DNA from 4 places in the Bradyrhizobium sp. Pha-3 genome. Region 1 is predicted to be linked to each of the others. Evidence: riboswitches for the same ligand, from Rfam matches in the RefSeq annotation. Region 1 holds a riboswitch; each other region holds the start of a gene.
What was found. A riboswitch is a leader RNA that binds a small molecule or an ion and turns the genes downstream of it on or off. The one in region 1 is predicted to bind cobalamin.

Region 1 (4,751 bases):
CCGGTTTCGGGCGCCGCGATTGCGATCGGACGGCGCGCGTTGCTTGATCGCGATTGGGCAGAGGCGACAACCGCGCGGCTCGCGGACGACTGCGTCAGGCTCGACGCGGCAGCGCGATCGCAGGGCTGGACGCTGCTCGGCGGCACGCCGCTGTTCCGGCTTTATGAGGTCGGCGATGCACTGGCCGCGCAGGCGAAGCTTGCCCGCGGCCAGATTTGGTCGCGTGCCTTCCGGCAAAAGCCGGGATGGTTGCGGCTCGGCTTGCCGGGCGGCGAGGCCGAATGGTCTCGCCTTTCCGCTGTGCTGTCGGTTTAACGCGCCAGCGCGAGCAGGCCTTCGATATCGAGATGGGTCTCGATGTGCTCGGCAAGCGCATCGAGTGCGCTCTCGACCCTGGCGCCGTAGGGCCGATCGGCCGCCGCGATGTCGAGTTGCGCGAGGAAAGCCTTGCGAAATTCGTCCGAGGCGAACAGGCCGTGCAGATAGCTGCCGTGAACGCGCCCGTCGCTCGAAATGGCGCCTTCCGGCGCGCCGCCAAGCGATGCAAAGGGCCGCGCGCGATCCGGCCCGTCGGTGCGCCCGATATGGATTTCGTAGGCGGAGATCGGCTGGTTGGTCGCAGCATGCACCGCACTGACGCGCGTCAGCGTCTTGTGTTCGGTCATCGTGGTCGTGACATCGAGCAGCCCGAGGCCGCGCGTTTCGCCGGCAGGACCCTCGATCCCATCGGGATCGGCGACGGTGTGCCCGAGCATCTGGTAGCCGCCGCACAGGCCGAGGACATGGCCGCCGCGGCGATGATGCGCCAAGAGATCGATGTCCCAGCCCTGCGCGCGCAGGAACGCGAGATCGCCGCGGGTCGATTTCGAGCCGGGCAGGATGACGAGCTTCGCATCACCCGGGATGGCTTCGCCTGGACGTACCATCACGATATCGACGCCGGGCTCGAGCTTCAGCGGATCGAGGTCGTCGAAATTGGCAATCCGCGACAGCGCAAGGAATGCGATCTTGCGCTGACCGGGCTTGCGCGCCTCGCCGAGCCCGAGCGCATCTTCGGCCGGAAGCTCGCCGGCGCGGACGAACCAGGGCAGCACGCCAAAGCCGCGCCACGCCGTGCGCTCTTCGATCAGCCGGTAGCCGTCATCGAACAATGTCGGATCGCCGCGGAATTTGTTGATGACGAAGCCCTGGATCATCGCGGCATCATCAGGATCGATCACGGTCTTGATGCCGACCAGCTGCGCGATCACGCCGCCGCGGTCGATGTCGCCGACCAGCACCACGGGCACATCGGCTTTGCGCGCAAACCCCATATTGGCGATATCGGACTTGCGTAAGTTGACCTCGGCGGGGCTGCCGGCACCCTCGACCAGCACCAGATCGGCGCGCGCCTTCAGGCGCGCAAAACTCTCCAGCACCGCGGCCATCAATGATGGTTTCATGCCGGCATATTCGCGCGCGCGTGCGGTGGCGATCCGTTTGCCGTGCACGATGATCTGGGCGCCGACATCGGTCTCGGGCTTGAGCAGCACCGGGTTCATGTCGGTGTGCGGCTCGACGCCGGCGGCGAGCGCCTGCAACGCCTGCGCGCGGCCGATCTCGCCGCCGTCGACGGTCACGGCGGCGTTGTTCGACATGTTCTGCGGCTTGAACGGCAGCACGCGCAGGCCGCGCCGTCTGGCCGCGCGGGCGAGGCCGGCGACGATGAGCGACTTGCCCACGTCCGAGCCGGCTCCCTGGATCATCAATGCGCGCGCCATGGTGATGTCTGTCAGAACTCGACGCCCGGCTGGGCCTTGATGCCGGAGCGGAACGGATGTTTCACCAGCGTCATCTCGGTGACGAGGTCGGCAATCTCGATCAGCTCCTCCTTGGCATTGCGTCCGGTGAGCACGACATGGGTCATCGGCGGCTTCGATGTGGTCAGGAAGTCGACGACATCGGCGATCGCGAGGTAATCGTAGCGTAGCGCGATGTTGATCTCGTCGAGCACGACCATGCGCAGGCTCGGGTCTGCGATCAGCTGCTTGGCCTTCTCCCAGCCGGCTTGCGCTGCCGCTATGTCGCGGGCGCGATCCTGCGTCTCCCAGGTAAAGCCTTCGCCCATGGCGTGGAATTGACAGAGATCGCCGAAATGCCCGGTGAGCAGGCGGCGCTCGCCGGTATCCCAGGCGCCCTTGATGAACTGCACCACGGCGCAGGGGAAGCCGTGCGCCACACAGCGCACGATCATGCCGAACGCGGAGGAGGATTTTCCTTTGCCGGCGCCGGTATGAACGATGATCAGGCCCTTTTCACCGCTCTTGGTCGCCATGATGCGGTCGCGGGCGGCCTTCTTTTTCGCCATCTTGTCCGCGTGGCGCGCATCCAGCGAAGAATCGGTGCCGACGGCGCCGTCCGCAGCGTCGTTTCCATCTGAAGTCATCACGTTCCTTCGGCTTGACAAGTGCGAGGCTTGGACGAATGGTGGGCTCGCGTTGGTTCCTGTCCTACGACAGGCGAAGAGGGAATGCGATAGGGCTATGACCGCAAGGTTTGCCCGAAGCGCAGCCGCCCCCGCGACCGTGACCGGAGAGATGCCCAAGCCACTGATTCCATACGGAGTCGGGAAGGTGGGCATCGAAGGGTAAAACCTGCTCCGCAAGCCGGGAGACCTGCCAACGCAGCATGTTGTGAGACCGGCGGACGGGGTGTTCCGCGACGGGGAACGAACCTGTCCAAAATCGGTTCGTGTGCCTCATCGCTTCCCGCTGTCAATCCAGGAAGGGCGATGAGCGTTACACTTCATGTCTGCATCACTTGCCGCGCCGGCCAGACACCGGCGGAAGGCGAGCTCGCGCCCGGTGCGCGCCTGCATGCCGCGCTTGTCGAGGCCGGCGTGCCCGACGACGTCAATCTGGTTCCCGTCGCGTGCCTGTCGGCCTGCAGCCAAGGTTGCTCGGTCGCGCTCAGCGCGCCGGGGCGGTGGTCCTATGTCTACGGCCGCTTGTCCGCCGACAATGCCGCGGATGTGATCGCCGGTGCCTCCGCCTATGCGGCGGCGCCTGACGGCATCGTGCCGTGGCGCAGCCGTCCGGAAATCTTCCGCAAGCAATCGCTCGCCCGCATTCCACCTCTTCCCGTCGTGCCGGAGGCCGCAGAATGACCACGCTCGCCAAAATTCCGGTCACCGTCGTGACCGGCTTTCTCGGCTCCGGCAAGACGACGCTGATCCAGCATCTGATCCGCAACGCCAACGGCAAGAAGCTCGCGGTGCTGGTCAACGAATTCGGCAGCGAAGGCGTCGACGGCGACATCCTGAAGTCGTGCGCCGACGCCAATTGTCCGGCCGAGAACATCGTCGAGCTCGCCAATGGCTGCATCTGCTGCACCGTCGCCGATGATTTCATCCCGGCGATGGAGCAGTTGCTGGCGCGGAATGTGAAGCCCGATCACATCGTGATCGAGACCTCAGGGCTCGCGCTGCCGAAGCCGCTGCTGAAAGCGTTCGACTGGCCGGAGATCCGCTCGCGGATCACGGTCGACGGCGTGATCGCGCTCGCCGACGCCGAGGCTGTCGCTGCCGGCCGTTTTGCGCCTGATCCGGTCGCGGTGGATGCGCAGCGTGCAGCGGACGACAATCTCGACCACGAGACGCCGCTGTCGGAGGTGTTCGAGGACCAGATCGCCTGCGCCGATCTCGTGTTGCTGACCAAGGCCGACCTTGCCGGGGCGGAGGGGATCAAGGCAGCGAAAGCGGTGATCGCGGCCGAGATGCCGCGCGAGGTGCCGATGCTGCCCGTCGTCGACGGCACGATCGACGCGCGCGTGATCCTCGGGCTCGAGGCGGCGGCGGAAAACGATCTCGCGGCGCGGCCGTCGCATCACGATGGCGAGAAGGAACACGAGCACGACGATTTCAATTCCGTGGTGATCGATCTTCCGGAAGTTTCGGATGTCGACGCGCTGGTCGCCTCGATCAAGGGATTGGCGCGCGAGCAGAATGTGCTGCGCGCCAAGGGCTACATCGCGGTCGAAGGCAAGCCGATGCGGCTGCTGGTGCAATCGGTCGGCGAGCGGGTGCGGCATCAGTTCGACATGCCCTGGGGCGCCCGGGTGCGGCAGTCGAAGCTCGTCGTGATCGGCGAACATGCCGACATCGACGAAGCCGCGATCAGGGCACGGCTTGGTGTCTGATGCACGTCGTCTTCCGCGAGAGCCGCGGCCTTGAGGAGACCGCGACGCCAAGGGACCTCGGCCAGGATCCGGCCGATCTCGTGGTGTTGTCGTTTTCCGACAGCGATCTTGCTGCCTTCGCGGCCGGCTGGCGGCGCGGCCGCGCTGCGTTGCCGTCGCTGCGGCTCGCCAATCTCGCGGAGCTGCGCCACCCGCTGTCGGTCGACACCTATATCGAGCGGACGCTCGCGCACGCGCGCGGCATCCTGGTGCGGCTGATCGGCGGCGAACCCTATTGGCCGTACGGGCTGGCCGCGGTGCATCGGCTGGCGAAGGAGCGCGGCATCGCCCTGGTGGTGCTGCCGGCCGATGGCCGCGACGATCTGCGGCTGGATGCATTCTCGACCTTGCCGGTCTCGACGCTGCGCCGTCTCAAGGCGCTGTGCGACAAGGGCGGCGCCGTTGCCGCGCAGGCCGTGATCGCGCAGCTGGCGCTGGCGTCCGGACTCTATGCCGGGCCTGTGGTCGGCGAAATCGATCTTCCCGAGATTGGCGTCTACGATTCCCGGCGCGGTGCCATCACGGCGTTGCCGGCA
Region 2 (4,751 bases), 4.6 Mb from region 1:
AGGCCGGAGATGAACCACATCGCGAACAGGAGACACGTCGCAATGCCGATCCAGCGATGGACGACATAGAGCCATCGCCGCCAGCGCCGGATCAGAGCGTTGCGCATGGTCAAAACTTCACGTTGACGGACAATTCGGCGGTACGCGGCATGCCGAGCAGCCACTGCCCGGTGCCGTTCGAGGTCACAGCGTAGACCTTGTCGAAGAGATTGTAGAGGCGGAACGCGACCGTGGTGCGGTCATCCGGCTTCCATCTGATGCCGCCATTGACCACGTTGTAGCCCGGCCGCAGCTGGGTGTTGGCGAGATCGGAGTACATTGCGCCGACGATCTGCACGCCGCCATAGACCGACCAGTTGGGCGCGAAATCCCACGTCAGCCAGACGTTCGAGACCTGCTGCGGCACGTTGACCGGGACATTGCCGTTGAAGCTGACGATCTTGCCGCCGACAACCTGGCTGTTGTTGTCGTATCTGGCGCGCAGCAGCGCAAGATTGGCGTCGACGCGCCAGCGGTCGCTCAGCGCGAGCCCGATCGAACCTTCGACCCCGCGGGATGATTGCTGGCCGATTTGCAATGCCAGGCCGCCGGTGGGATTGCCGGGATCGGGAATCGTGAGCCCGGTCTTGACGATCTCGTAGGCAGCTAGCGTCCACTCGCCGCGGCCGCCCCAGAACGACTGCTTGACCCCGATCTCGGTCTGCTTGCCGGTCGCAAGCTGGAAGGTTTTTTGCGTCGTCGACAGCGAGATCAGATTGCTGACCGGATCGACGCCGACCGCATACTGACCGTAGAACGCGAGGTTCTTGATCGGCTCGTAGACGAGGCCAGCGCGCCAGCTGGTGCCCGATAGCGTCGTCTCAAAACTGTTTGCCGGCGTCTTGTAGTCGGTGCGGTCGACCTCGGGGCGATCATACCTGACCCCGGTGACCAGCGACAATCGATCGGTCAGCGAGAGCCGATCCTCGGCGAACAGCGCGTATTGATTGACGATCGCGTTGAAGCCCGGCGTGGTCGCCGTCGTCGTCGCGAAGAACGATCCCGGATCGAACACGTAAGGATTGACCGACGACGCGCCGCCATAGGGCGAGTTGTTGGTATGGGTGAAGTCGATCCGGTTGACGTCGAACCCGGCGACGACCTGGTTCGCAAGTCCAAACACGTGGCCGCTGACGGTCGTATCCATCCGGTTGCCGAGCTGCCTCTGGTCGTGGAAGATTTCGATATAGCTCGTGCGATCGATCAGTTGGGTCTTCGGATTCCAGGTGTAGTTCTCGATGTCGCGCCAGTGCCGCTCGCTGGTCAGGTAATACAGCGTGTTGTTGACCTTGATGCCGTCGGCGACGTCCCACTCGGTCTTGAACCGGGTCCAGCTGTCCTGATAGCGGATCGCGCTGTCCGCCGCGTTGTAGTTCTTGAAGCGCAGCGCGTCCTGGATCGAGCCGTTGATCAGCGGCGTGCCGAAATAGCGTGACGGGCTGCGGTCGCCGTAGTCCTCCGACAGCGTGAAGGCGAGATTGTCCGACGCCTGCACCCGCACGGCAGCGGAGACCACCGCGTTCGAGGTCTTGTCGCGATCGACCCAGCCGTCCGACATGTTGCCGGTGGCGTTGACGCGGTACGACACATTGGGATTGATCGGACCGGTGCTGTCCACCGAGAGCCGCCGGGTCATGTTGCTGTCGAGCGAGACCTCGGCCTCATTATAGGGCGTGTTCTGCGGCTTCTTCGGAATCACGTTGATGACGCCGCCGATCGCGCCCTCGCCGTACAGCACCGAGGCCGGGCCGCGCAGCACCTCGATGCGTTGCGTCGACCAGGTGTCGTAGGGGAACGTCAGCGTGCCGGAGCCGATATAGAAACGCGTGCCGTCATACAGCGTCATCACCGAGTTGCTGCCGGCAAAGCCGCGGGTGCTAAACGACAGGCCGCCATTGCCGGGCGCCGGCGTTGCGATGAAGCCGGCCGCGTCCTGGGTGACGGCATCGAGCACATTATGCTGGCCGCGTTCGGCGATGGTCTGCGCCGTGATGATCTCGACGCTGGCGGGCGTCTGCAGCGGCGTCAGATTGAGACGACTGCCGGTGCCGCCCTGCGTGGTGGCATTGAGCGTCGGCGATGCCGCCCCCGATGCGCCTGACGTCGCGGCGCGCGGCGTGTTGCCGGCTGGTGCGGCCGTGGCGGGTCTCGGCCGTGGCCGCGCCGCGGCGGCCATGTCACGGCTGCGCACCGCAGGCTTCGACCTTGCCGCAGCGGAAGGCGCGACCTCGATCGGATCGAGCCTGGTTGGTGGAGGAGTTTGTGCCAAGCCTTCGGCCGGCAGCAGCAGCGATGACAGGGAGCAGACGAGACCGAGGCGCCATTTGCGCGCAACGGGAAAGGACGGAGACATGGAGGGACTCGCGGTAACGTGGCACGTCACCGCGAACGCGGACTGGCGCATTGCCCAAAAGGCAGTGCTCCGATCCCACCAGGACGCCCCCGCCCGATGTGCTCGCGTGTGACCACGACTGACGGCAGGTCTCCTGGCTCACGGGTCATCGCCTGTCGACGCCTTCCCGGGCCTGATAGCCCAGTGGCAAATTGACGAAAGGCTCGCCGTTTACAGTTGCGGGGACAGCTGCGGCATTGGGGTTACCCTCGCACCGCATTCCCTTTTGATCCCCGAAGGGAACCGTCGGCAAAAACGATAGGTGGTGCCGGCAAGGCTGTCAATTCGATGCGATCGTCGCACACATGCTTTGCGAGATGCTGCTGCGGCGATGACACAGCGACATCTGCGGCTGACGCGAGGACCCTTTGTCATTCCGTCATCCTGAGGTGCGAGCGGAGCGAGCCTCGAAGGATGCACGGCCACCAGCCGGGCCGTCGCCCCTTCGAGTCGCCGCTTCGCGGCTCCTCAGGATGACGGAGAATCTTCGCATCACTTGGCTTCGACGCATCCCTGCATCACCTCATCAATCTCCGCCCGCGAGAGCGCACCCATCTCGGCGATGAACACGATGCGCGTGCGCGGCACGCCGGGCGACGGCACGCCGCCCGCAGCCAAGGTCGCGCGGCCGCCGGCGAGTTGAAACACCGTCAGCCGCCCGGGCTGCTCCACCGTCTCGAACAATCCCTTCGCCCGCGCCAGCTTCGGCGCCAGCCTGCCGATCGCCTGCTGCAAGCGCGGCAGCACGACGGGCTGCTCCGAGATCCAGCTCAGCGTCTCGAAGCGATCGGACGCCGGCCGTCGCGGCGCGGTCTCGCGCGGCGCCGGCAGATGATCGAGATCCGCCGGAAACAGCAGCGCGGCCGGCACCTCGCCATGCAACGCATCGACCACCACGACTGCCGGACGCGCCGCGCGCACGGCGTCGCGGATCGCGGCGCACGCGGCGGCATCGGCCAGATCGACCTTGCTCAGCGCCACCACGTCCGCCGCCCGCAGCTGCGAGCGCAGCAGCGCATCGTTCAGCATCCCCGCAGGTTGCGTCGCATCGACCACGCACAGCACGGTCTCGAGCGGCGCCTCCTTCCAGATCACGGGATCCATCAGGTTGCGCACGATGTCGGCGGGATCGGCGATCCCGCTGGTCTCGATCACGATGAATTCGGGACGCGGATCACGCCGCAGCAGCGTGGCGAGCGTGCGCAGCAGGTCGCCCTCCAGCGTGCAGCAGATGCAGCCATTACTCAGGCTGACCACGCCGTCGCCGGCGCCCGCGATCAGCTCCGCGTCGATATTGATCGCACCGAAATCGTTGACCACGGCGGCGATGCGCCGCCCTTGCGCATGCGCCAGCAGATGGTTGACGACCGTGGTCTTGCCCGCCCCGAGGAAGCCCGCGACCAGCAGGATCGGGACCGGCACCTCAGCCTCCGGTGACGGGCCGGCGCACCGGCCGGCCGGGACGCGCCGCGACATCGAGCACCCCATCGCTGATCAGCGGCTGGCCGCTGACCACGAGATGCCGCACGCCCTCCGCCGGACGATTCATCGCGGAGAAGGTCGCGCGATCGCTCAGCGCCTCGAAGTCGAACACCACGACATCGGCGTCGGCGCCGACCTGCAGCCTGCCCTTGGCCCGCATCGCCGGCGTGCTCGCCGACAGGATCTCGGCCGGGATCAGCGCGCATTTGCGGATGCCCTCGAGCAACGACACTTTCTTGCGCTCGCGCACCCATTCGCGGATGAAGCGGGTGAAGCAGCCCGCCGAGCGCGGGTGCGAGGTGGCATCGTCGGGCAGCGGCCAGGCGTCGCCGGTGTAGGGGCGGCCGTCCGACAGCGTCCACGGCATCGCGTCGGAGGCGATCGCGCCGCCCGGATACAGCACCGCCATGTCGAGCAGATCGCGATGATGCGCGTTGTTCTCGATGTCGAGCACGTGCCACAGCACCAAGGTCGAGGGCTCTTCGGCCTGTGCCGCCAGCAGTTCCTCGCGGCTGCCGAAGCGATGACCGTCGGTCACGCGCTGCACCGAATCATAGCCGAGGCCGTTGCGTTCCTCGAATTTCGGATCGCTGAAGAAGGTCGCCGCCAGCACGGTCGAGCCGGTGCCGTAGGGATAGGCCTCCACCGTAATCGGCAGGCCCTGCGCCTGCGCTTTCGCGATCAGGGCAACACAGCGTTCGATATCCGTCTTGCTCGACGAGTTGAAATGACAGATGTGCATATGCGCGCCGGTGGCGCCGGCATACCCGATCAGTCGGATATAGGCCTCGGCCGCGCTCTCGGGATCGATCCGCGACATGTAGGCGACGTGGGTGAA
Region 3 (4,751 bases), 1.6 Mb from region 1:
GCAGGTGAAAACAGGAACACATAGCACTTTCTTCAAGATGCAGCCTCCGAGATCGGATGAGTATACCTGCTATTTTCACGACAGGATCGACACCAAAATTCGTCCCAAGTTGGAGGCCGATGCTTCTTCCTAAATGGAAACCTGCCGCGGTCATCGGGTAACGAACGCTCGTCAGCTTTCGGTCAGCTCGCTTCTCTAAGGTGCTGGCCGATTCGCGCTCACGAATGCTGCCAATCTTATCACGCGACAGAAACGGTTCTTCTCATGTTGCCTGCCGTTGCCTCGACCCGCTCTCAACTCGGCCGAATGTATCTCCAGCGGCTGTTCATCGGTGCGGGACCAGTTTCATGAAAATCTTACGCAGGCGGATGCTCTTGTCCGCTTGCCGCTTCTGCTGTCGCATCGGCGGGTGTAAGACCGACCTGTATACCAAAGTGCGGGCGAGTACGAAGGCACTGTCGTCGACTCGCTTGCAAATGAGATGGGAGGAACTGTGTTGCGGATGGATTTTTCGCGTATTAATCGGTCTAAAGCTATATTCCATAATATTTATGCTTCTGATGATCCGAGGGCATATTTCTCGATCCTCGGAGACCTAGATTATATGATTCCGGACGTGGCTGAGCCGGTTGTGCGCCAAATCCTGGCAGCGAAAGCTTCGGCAACCGGCCTTAAGCCCGTCGTGCTCGACGTTGGATGTTCATACGGCATCAACGCAGCAGTGCATCGCTTTCCGCTGACCTTCGGGGGCTTGCGTCACCGCTACGCCCGGCGTGAGATGAGGGCGATCAGTTCTGAAACACTGGTGAGTCTCGATCGCAATTTTTATGCAGCCTGGCCTGATGTCGGGTTGGCGCGCTTTATCGGCCTCGACGTGTCGGTACAGGCGATCAGCTATGCAAAGAGTGTTGGCCTCTTGGAGCAGGGCATCGTCGCTGACCTTGAAAAGGAGGCGCTATCGACGGATAGCGCGCGCATTCTCCGCTCCGTGGATGTTATCATGTCAACCGGATGCATCGGCTACGTTACCGAGAAGACGTTCAGCGAGATTCTCGATGCGACAGAGAAGCAACCATGGATCATCTCCTTTGTGCTACGAATGTTCCCATTTGAATCGTTGGCCGAAGCGTTTGCAAAGCGTGGTCTTGTGACAGAACGTCTTACCGGCGCGACGTTTATCCAGCGTCGCTTTCGCGATGCTGAAGAGTTTGAAAGTTGTTTGGCCAGCTTGGCGGCCCTTGGCGTGGATGCGACCGGCCTCGAATCAGAAGGGCTGTTGCATGCGGATCTGATCTTGTCTCGCCCAGAGGCGGATGCGCGGGCCACGCCTCTGGAAGACGTTGTCACCGTCGCCAGCGGCAGGGGACGGCCGATTGGACCCCGTTACGTTCATGTTGAAAGCAACGAGGGCTTGCACGTTGCGCTGGAGCCCTGACAGTTAAGGACCACTGTGCAGCGCGCGAGTCTCTTCGGCGCTGGATCAAGACGTCGAAAAACAAGGCCATTCTGGTCGAAGGCGCGCCAGGGCCAATGTTGTTCGCCGACGATGGATAACGATTCGTCCAGATGCCATTTGTCGCGGCGAGCGCTGCGATTCAGATCGGAGAGCGCCTTGCCGAATTCCCTCTCTGCTGACGCGCGGTTTCATAGATCGCATCAATGCGACACGTGGGTCAGAATTTCCTCGACTATGCGCAAGCTTAACGGAAACTGAAAGGCAGCCCAAGGCATCTCTGCAGCAAGAAGTGACAGCGGCGATAGAGTGGTCCGGGCGGTCGGTATGTTTTTGCCTTCTAAATCTTGATCTCTCCAATTGACGAATCCCGGCGCGTAGACCTATCTATAGTCAGTCACGGTCTTCCGTTCCCCACATCTTGTAGGGTGGAAGCTAAGAGGGAACCCGGTGCGCCAAAACGGCAACTCCGGGGCTGCCCCCGCAACTGTAAGCGGCGAGCGGTTGTCATCATGGTCACTGGCGCGACACAGCGCCGGGAAGGCCGATGGCCGCAGTGACCCGCGAGCCAGGAGACCTGCCGCGACCGAATGAAAGTCCTCGGGCGGGGTGTCCCGGTGGGTCGCTTGCAGCCGGGGACATTTGCCCGGATTCCTCGCAAGTCGTCCGCGCCGGCCCGCGCCCAACATCGCGGGGTTGCCGATGTCGCCGTCTTACAATTTCGATCAGCAGGGTCATCTCATTGAGCCGCCGCATGTGCAGCCGCGCCCAGCGCAGGCAAGGCCTACCCCGCCTGAGTCGGGTCTTGTCTTGCCATCGCCGGCTCCGCTGCCGCGCCCCCTTGCTCCATCGCCAAGGCGGGCCGATCTCAAGCTCGATCGGACGCGCGACGACCTGTTGACGCCGTTCGGCAAGCTGACGGTGACCGACCGTTACCTGCTCGCCGGCGAATTGCTCCAGGACATGTTCGCGCGGGTGTCTTGCGCCTTCGCGGATGATGTTGCGCATGCCCAACGTCTCTATGATGCGATGTCTCGGCTGTGGTTCATGCCGGCCACACCGGTGCTGTCCAACGGCGGCACCACGCGCGGTCTGCCGATCTCATGCTTCCTTAACTCGGTGTCGGACTCGCTCGAAGGCATCGTCGGCACCTGGAACGAGAATGTCTGGCTTGCCTCTAACGGCGGCGGCATCGGCACCTACTGGGGCAACGTTCGCTCGATCGGCGAGAAGGTGAAGGGCGGCGTTACCTCGGGTATCATCCCGTTCATCCACGTCATGGACGGCCTGACATTGGCGATCAGCCAGGGCTCGTTGCGGCGCGGCTCTGCGGCGGTCTATCTCGATATCCACCATCCCGAGATCGAGGAGTTCCTCGAGATTCGCAAGGCGTCCGGCGACTTCAACCGCAAGAGTCTCAACCTGCACCACGGGATCAACGTTACCGACGCGTTCATGCGTGCCGTGGGCGCCGGCACCGCGTTCGCTCTGCGCAGCCCGAGGACCAACGATGTCATCCGCGAGATCGACGCCCGCCAACTGTGGCAACGCATCCTGGAGAACCGGCTGCAGACCGGCGAGCCTTACTTGTTGTTTATTGACACCGTGAACCGGTCGCTCCCCAAGCACCAGCGCGAGCTCGGCCTCAAGGTCTCTACCTCCAACCTGTGCAGCGAAATTACCCTGCCGACCGGCATCGATCATCGCGGCGAGGAGCGCACCGCGGTGTGCTGCCTGTCGTCGCTCAACCTCGAGACCTGGGATCAGTGGAATGAGAAGCCAGGCTTCATCGAGGACGTCATGCGCTTCCTCGACAACGTGCTGACCCACTTCATCACGGTGGCGCCGGACGGCATGAAGCGTGCCCGCTACGCCGCCTTGCGTGAGCGCTCCGTCGGCCTCGGCGTCATGGGCTTCCATTCGTTCCTGCAGGCCAAGGGCATTCCGATGGAAAGTGTCGTGGCCAAGTCGTTCAATCTGAACATGTTCCGGAAAATCCGTCGCGATGCCGACGCGGCATCCGTGACGCTCGCGCGCGAGCGTGGGCCGTGCCCGGATGCACTGGAACGCGGTGTGATGGCGCGCTTCAGCCATAAGATCGCGATCGCGCCAACCGCCTCGATCAGCATCATCTGCGGCGGGACTAGCGCTTGCGTCGAGCCGATCCCGGCCAACATCTACACCCATAAGACCTTGTCCGGTGCCATCTCGGTGCGTAATCCGCATCTCGCCAAGCTGCTGGCCGCCAAGGGCGCAGATACTTCGGCGACCTGGCAGTCGATCATCGCGCACGAGGGTTCAGTCGCCCATCTCGACACCCTGTCGGAACACGAAAAAGCGGTCTTTCGCACCGCCTTCGAAATCGACCAGCGCTGGATCGTCGAGCTTGCCGCCGACCGCGCCGCGTTCATTTGCCAGAGCCAGTCGATTAACCTCTATCTGCCGGCCGACGTCGATAAGTGGGACCTTCACATGCTGCATTGGACGGCATGGAAGCGCGGGGTGAAGAGCCTCTACTACTGCCGTTCAAAATCGATCTCGCGCGCGGCGTTCGCCGGCAACATCGCTGACGGCGACAACGCGGCGCCGCCGCAGCCGCAGCGGCACACTGACTATGAGGAGTGCCTCGCATGTCAGTGATCGATCTCTCATCCGTCGATCCGCGCACACTGATCGGCAAACGGTGCGTCGGCCTCCTCGACTCGACCGGCAGCTATGACGTCGATCGCTACGCCTGGGCTTACGAGTTCTGGAAGCGCCAGCAGCAGACCCATTGGATGGGCGAGGAGGTGCCGCTTGGTGCCGACCTCAAGGATTGGGCATCGGACCGCGTTACCGACAGTGAGCGCGCGCTGCTCACTCAGATCTTCCGTTTCTTCACCCAATCGGACATCGAAGTCGGCGATAACTATCTTAAGCGCTACATCCCGATCTTCCAGCCGCTCACCGTCCAGATGATGATGGCGGCCTTCACTAATATGGAGACGGTCCACATCGACGCCTATGCGCTGCTGCTCAAAACGCTCGGCATGCCCAAGACCGAGTTCGAGGCATTTCGCGGCTATTCCGAGATGCGTGCCAAGGCGGACTACATGCACGAGTTCGGCGTCGACACAGTAGCCGATGTCGCCAGGACCTTGGCGATGTTCGGCGCCTTCACCGAAGGCATGGCGTTGTTCGCGAGCTTCGCGATGCTGCTCAATTTCCCCCGCCACAACAAGATGAACGGCATGGGACAGATCGTAAGCTGGTCGGTTCGCGACGAGAGCCTGCATTGTGAGGGCATTATCAAGCTGTT
Region 4 (4,751 bases), 1.1 Mb from region 1:
CCGGGTGCCTGGTCCATGAAAAATAAACGTACTCTGTTCGGTCAATTCCTTCAGCGACTCCCCACGATCGAGGCACAAAGTGAGCCACCTTCGAGACCTTGGAAATGATTTGTTCTATAGTCTCACCATCTTGCGCTCGCCACGTTGACTTGACCCTTTCGACAAGCGTGTGGTCGTTGGCGCGAACATTGTTGCTCGTCGCCGCCAGCCCGGCCAGGCAGATCAGCGACCGAGCGATACAGAACCAAAGCACGCGCTTTCCAGACTTTTTCTTCATTGCTTCCGGCTCATCTGGTTATCATCCACACGTCAATCCAAAGCGGCACGTCTTCCTCAGCGTGCTTTGCGCAGATCGCAAGAAGTTAGCGGCAACGTGACGCAGGCGCCTGCCGATGTCCCGCGCGAGCAGGCGCCGTCCCTCGATGTCACGCGCCGCTAACTTCAGTGGTCAGCCAAAGCCTCAATTTGCAATGCTGGACCTGCCCAGGAGGAGAAGCCTGGACATGATGAGGACTTGCATTGTTCGTGCCAGGCAATAACCGGCAGTTCGCGGCAGATTTGTGCTGTCTTTGTCGACTTACCGACCTACGCACGTTCTAATGTTACCATTCAGCCTATTCGCCACGACTTCCGTGAATGATTCTTGTCACGCACTGAATCTTCGACAGCGGGCGAATGCCTCGCTGCCAGAGTCTTGACGACAATTGGGAGCAGGTATGCCGCCATCGATCCGTGTGATCCGGGGGCGTTGCCGCTACTACGAATGTCGAGGGCGCCCCAGCCTGTTGTGCTTGGCACTTTGCGGCCTACACCAACGCGGAGCCGCCCTTCAGCGGCGGGCGATTTGGAATCGATGTTAAGGAACTTCACGGATCAAGCAGGGGACGAGACGTGGCATTCTCCGCTCGCGCAACGTTAGGGGCCGTCGTCTACCTGCTCGTCATTGCAGTCAACATTCAAGGAGCTGCGCTTCCACGCAGCCGTGTCGACCGGCAAGAGGGAAGCCTCAGGTCTTGCTAGCTTCGGCTCGAACTACTCAACACTTCCGAGAGCATCTGTCTGACGGGGCGGCTCATAAAAGGCCTTGCCATCCAGCCGAACAGACCGACAGTAAAGACGGCAGCAGCAAAGACGCCGAGGGCGCTCCAAACAGCCATTTTCATTGCGAGGGTCTCTTTTGGTTGTGGTGATTCAATATGCTTGCTTTGGCCAGTATCACCAAAACGTCGGCGTGACGCCTACCAGGATTGGCTGGTCGCACATCGACACGTCCGCTGAGCACGCTGCTGGATTAAGCGAATACCTCTTGCGCGTATTCGCCACTGATCCATGGTTATTAATGGAGAAGGGAGGGCGCATCGAAGCGTGCTCGATGAATCGTTCAAAAGCCGGGCCGCATGACAAGCGTCTTGCGCGGCGCCGTGAGCTTCTTCGTGCTGGGCGCATTCGTCTCGTGCACAGATCTGACCCGCCGCCCGACGCCAATGCGTCTCCGAGATGGTCATTCCGATATCCTATGACTGGAGATGGCTTCTACGTCGCGATCAAGCGTGGCCTCGGAGGAGCATTCGCGTAAGAGAGGTCGCAGCACCAATTTGAGAGGTTGACGGCCGAGTTCTCTTGCCGATAATCCAAGTCGTCGAGGTTCTCCGGTTTCCGTTTGATCCGGAGCTAAGAGGGAAGCCGGTGCCAATGCCGGCGCTGCCCCCGCAACTGTGAGCGGTGAGCCACTGTCCAACAAAGTCACTGAAGCCCGCGCGGCTTCGGGAAGGCCGGACGGCGGCAATGACCCGCGAGCCAGGAGACCTGCCCCGACAAAATATTCATCCACGGGCGGGGTGTCCCGGTGGTGCGCCAAGCAGCCGTCGCTCGGGCGACTTCTCCTGCCTGCGTCCGCCATGGCCTTTGCCCCCAACATGGGGTTAGCGCTATGTCTCTTCTCTCCCTTCCGGTTGCCACGCTCGGAACGCCGCGCATCGGTCCAAGACGCGAGCTCAAAGTCGCACTCGAAGGCTATTGGGCCGGAAGAATTAGTGAACAGCAGTTGCTTGAGGACGCAGCCGGCCTACGTGCCGCGAACTGGGCGCGCCAGAAGTCCCTCGGTGTCACCGTGATTCCGTCGAACGACTTCTCGTTGTACGATCAGGTGCTCGACACCAGTGTCATGGTCGGCGCCATCCCGGAAGTCTACGCCTCGAAAGCCGAGCCCGTTTCCCTCAAGACGTATTTCGCCATGGCACGCGGTTCACAATACGACGGCCGGGGTGCGAGTTGCGGCCACGGATCTCGCGGCGATGGCGCACCCGCGCAGGAGATGACCAAGTGGTTCGACACCAACTACCATTACATGGTCCCGGAATTTCATCGCGGACAGACTTTCAGGCTGTCCTCTCGCAAGCCTATCGACGAGTATGAGGAAGCCAAGGCCCTTGGCTTTCAGACTCGCCCTGTCCTGATCGGCCCGGTCACATTCCTAAAGCTAGGCAAGAGTGCTGATCCTGCGTTCCAGCCACTGTCACTCCTGGATGACCTGATACAGGTCTATATCGAGGTTCTGCAGGAATTGGCCAAACGCGGGGCAAATTGGGTTCAGTTCGACGAGCCCTGCTTGGTTCTTGATCTGGATGAGGAATCAAGACAATCCTTGCTACATGCCTATGACCGGCTCGCCAAGGAAGGGCCGGCCATCAAGATCATGGTCGCCAGCTATTTCGGTGGCCTCGGCGACAATCTTCCCACCGCCTTGCGCCTACCTGTCGCCGGGCTGCACGTCGACCTGGTTCGGGCGCCAGCGTTATTGGACCAGATCATTACCGCCAAGCGAAGTGATCTCGTCGTGTCACTCGGCGCGATAGACGGCCGCAATGTGTGGCGGACGAATTTGTCGGCACTGCGCCAACGGCTCGATCCCGCTATCGCGAAGCTGGGCAAAGATCGCATACAAATCGCTCCATCCTGTTCGCTGCTTCACGTGCCGGTCGATGTTGAACTCGAGACGGAGCTCGCTTCAGACATCAAGGGTTGGCTAGCATTCTCCGTTCAGAAGATTCGCGAGCTTGCGACCTTGGCGCGCGCTCTTGCAGGCGATCAGGATGTTGCTGGCGCTCTTGCGCAGTCGGAGCGCGTCACCACCGATCGTGGGACTTCGCCAAAGATCCGAGATGCCGATGTCGCCATCCGGATGAGAGCGATCAACCAGGCCACGCGCCGGCGCGCCAGTCCATTTGCCAGCCGTGCCGAGATCCAGCGCAAGCGCTTCAAACTACCGGCGTTTCCGACAACGACGATCGGATCGTTTCCGCAGACTGCAGAGGTTCGTAATGCCCGCGCAGCGCACGCGCGAGGCACGATGAACGACGGACAATACGACGAGTTCCTCAAGGAAGAGACTGCGCGTGCCGTACGTTGGCAGGAGGACATTGGCCTCGACGTGCTTGTGCACGGCGAGTTTGAGCGCAATGACATGGTGCAGTACTTCGGCGAACAACTCGCCGGCTTCGCATTTACCAAAAATGGCTGGGTACAATCCTATGGCTCGCGCTGTGTCCGGCCGCCGATCTTGTTTGGCGATGTCTCACGGCCGAAGCCGATCACCGTGGGGTGGTGGCGGTACGCGCAATCGCTAACCAAGAAGCCGATGAAGGCGATGTTGACCGGACCAGTGACGATCTTGAACTGGTCGTTTGTTCGCGATGATATTCCCCGAGCCGAGGTCTGTCGTCAAATTGCGCTCGCGATCCGAGACGAAGTCGGCGATCTCGAAAATGCTGGTGCAGCCATGATCCAGATCGACGAGGCTGCGCTGCGCGAAGGATTGCCGCCGCGCCGATCGGAGTGGACGGCTTATCTCGAGTGGGCCGGGGATTGCTTCCGCATCTGCTCATCGGGCGTCGCCGATCAAACCCAGATCCATACCCACATGTGCTACTCGGAATTCAACGACATCATCGATGCGATTGCTGCAATGGACGCGGATGTCATCTCGATCGAGACTTCGCGGTCGAAAATGGAGCTGCTCGACGCGTTTCGGAACTACAAATATCCAAATCAAATCGGGCCGGGTGTGTACGATATCCATTCTCCGCGCGTGCCCGAGTCGAGCGAGATGAAAGAGCTCGTGGCTTTGGCTCGAAAGCGGCTGCAGGATTCGCAACTTTGGATCAATCCGGATTGCGGTCTGAAGACGCGCAAATGGGAGGAGGTTCGCCCGGCGCTGGTGAACATGGTCTCCGCCGCCCGCGAACTACGCGCTGCATCCACTCCAGCCGACCGTTGACCTGGTCTGGTCTTTCGTCGAGAAGGCCGGTCGCCTGTCAACGATTTGCGGGCTCGATAATTGTGGGAGGCATTGGTGAGCAGAAAAAGGCCCGGCCGCCTTTAGCGGCCGGGCGGAAGTGTGTCCGGGAGGAGCGACGCTGCTAGGCAACGTGCTGACTTCCATCGGCGGAAGGAGGGCGCCGATGGTTCGATTACGGCGGGGACATCCGCCGAAATCTGACCCCAGTTAAGGCGCAAGCTCAGCGTAGCTCAATCATGCCCTGGTATGCGGCCGATATAGCCTAGATTTGAAATCTACACCAAGGTTTGTCACTTATGAGTAGTTTCGCAACGCTCTGCAGGGCCGAGAAATGTGGGGCGGTCGTGCCGGGCGATCATGGACGGGCACCAAGCGCACGTTGGTACGCTTTTCTGCCGGAAACGATGGGCTCGATCAACGGGACCATACGATAACGCGCACAGCAAGGATCTTA

Region 2: linked by a shared signal. The riboswitch ahead of ACE10X_RS40155 (TonB-dependent siderophore receptor) and the one ahead of ACE10X_RS16545 (DUF1636 domain-containing protein) in region 1 are both predicted to bind cobalamin.
Region 3: linked by a shared signal. The riboswitch ahead of ACE10X_RS09460 (ribonucleoside-diphosphate reductase subunit alpha) and the one ahead of ACE10X_RS16545 (DUF1636 domain-containing protein) in region 1 are both predicted to bind cobalamin.
Region 4: linked by a shared signal. The riboswitch ahead of metE (5-methyltetrahydropteroyltriglutamate--homocysteine S-methyltransferase) and the one ahead of ACE10X_RS16545 (DUF1636 domain-containing protein) in region 1 are both predicted to bind cobalamin.

The regions. Positions count from the first base shown of each region.
Region 1 covers NZ_CP170151.1:3,569,114-3,573,864, forward strand. The annotation lists gene cobD (threonine-phosphate decarboxylase CobD) at 1-315, shown strand, start outside; gene ACE10X_RS16535 (cobyric acid synthase) at 312-1,760, opposite strand; gene cobO (cob(I)yrinic acid a,c-diamide adenosyltransferase) at 1,772-2,425, opposite strand; cobalamin riboswitch at 2,462-2,677, shown strand; gene ACE10X_RS16545 (DUF1636 domain-containing protein) at 2,771-3,145, shown strand; gene cobW (cobalamin biosynthesis protein CobW) at 3,142-4,176, shown strand; gene cobN (cobaltochelatase subunit CobN) at 4,176-4,751, shown strand, end outside.
Region 2 covers NZ_CP170151.1:8,400,810-8,405,560, forward strand. The annotation lists gene ACE10X_RS40150 (PepSY domain-containing protein) at 1-107, opposite strand, end outside; gene ACE10X_RS40155 (TonB-dependent siderophore receptor) at 110-2,392, opposite strand; cobalamin riboswitch at 2,498-2,694, opposite strand; gene ACE10X_RS40160 (GTP-binding protein) at 2,924-3,853, opposite strand; gene ACE10X_RS40165 (amidohydrolase family protein) at 3,855-4,751, opposite strand, start outside.
Region 3 covers NZ_CP170151.1:1,975,533-1,980,283, forward strand. The annotation lists gene ACE10X_RS09455 (hypothetical protein) at 503-1,435, shown strand; cobalamin riboswitch at 1,837-2,053, shown strand; gene ACE10X_RS09460 (ribonucleoside-diphosphate reductase subunit alpha) at 2,264-4,093, shown strand; gene ACE10X_RS09465 (ribonucleotide-diphosphate reductase subunit beta) at 4,084-4,751, shown strand, end outside.
Region 4 covers NZ_CP170151.1:2,503,637-2,508,387, forward strand. The annotation lists gene ACE10X_RS11725 (hypothetical protein) at 1-277, opposite strand, end outside; cobalamin riboswitch at 1,626-1,829, shown strand; gene metE (5-methyltetrahydropteroyltriglutamate--homocysteine S-methyltransferase) at 1,931-4,276, shown strand.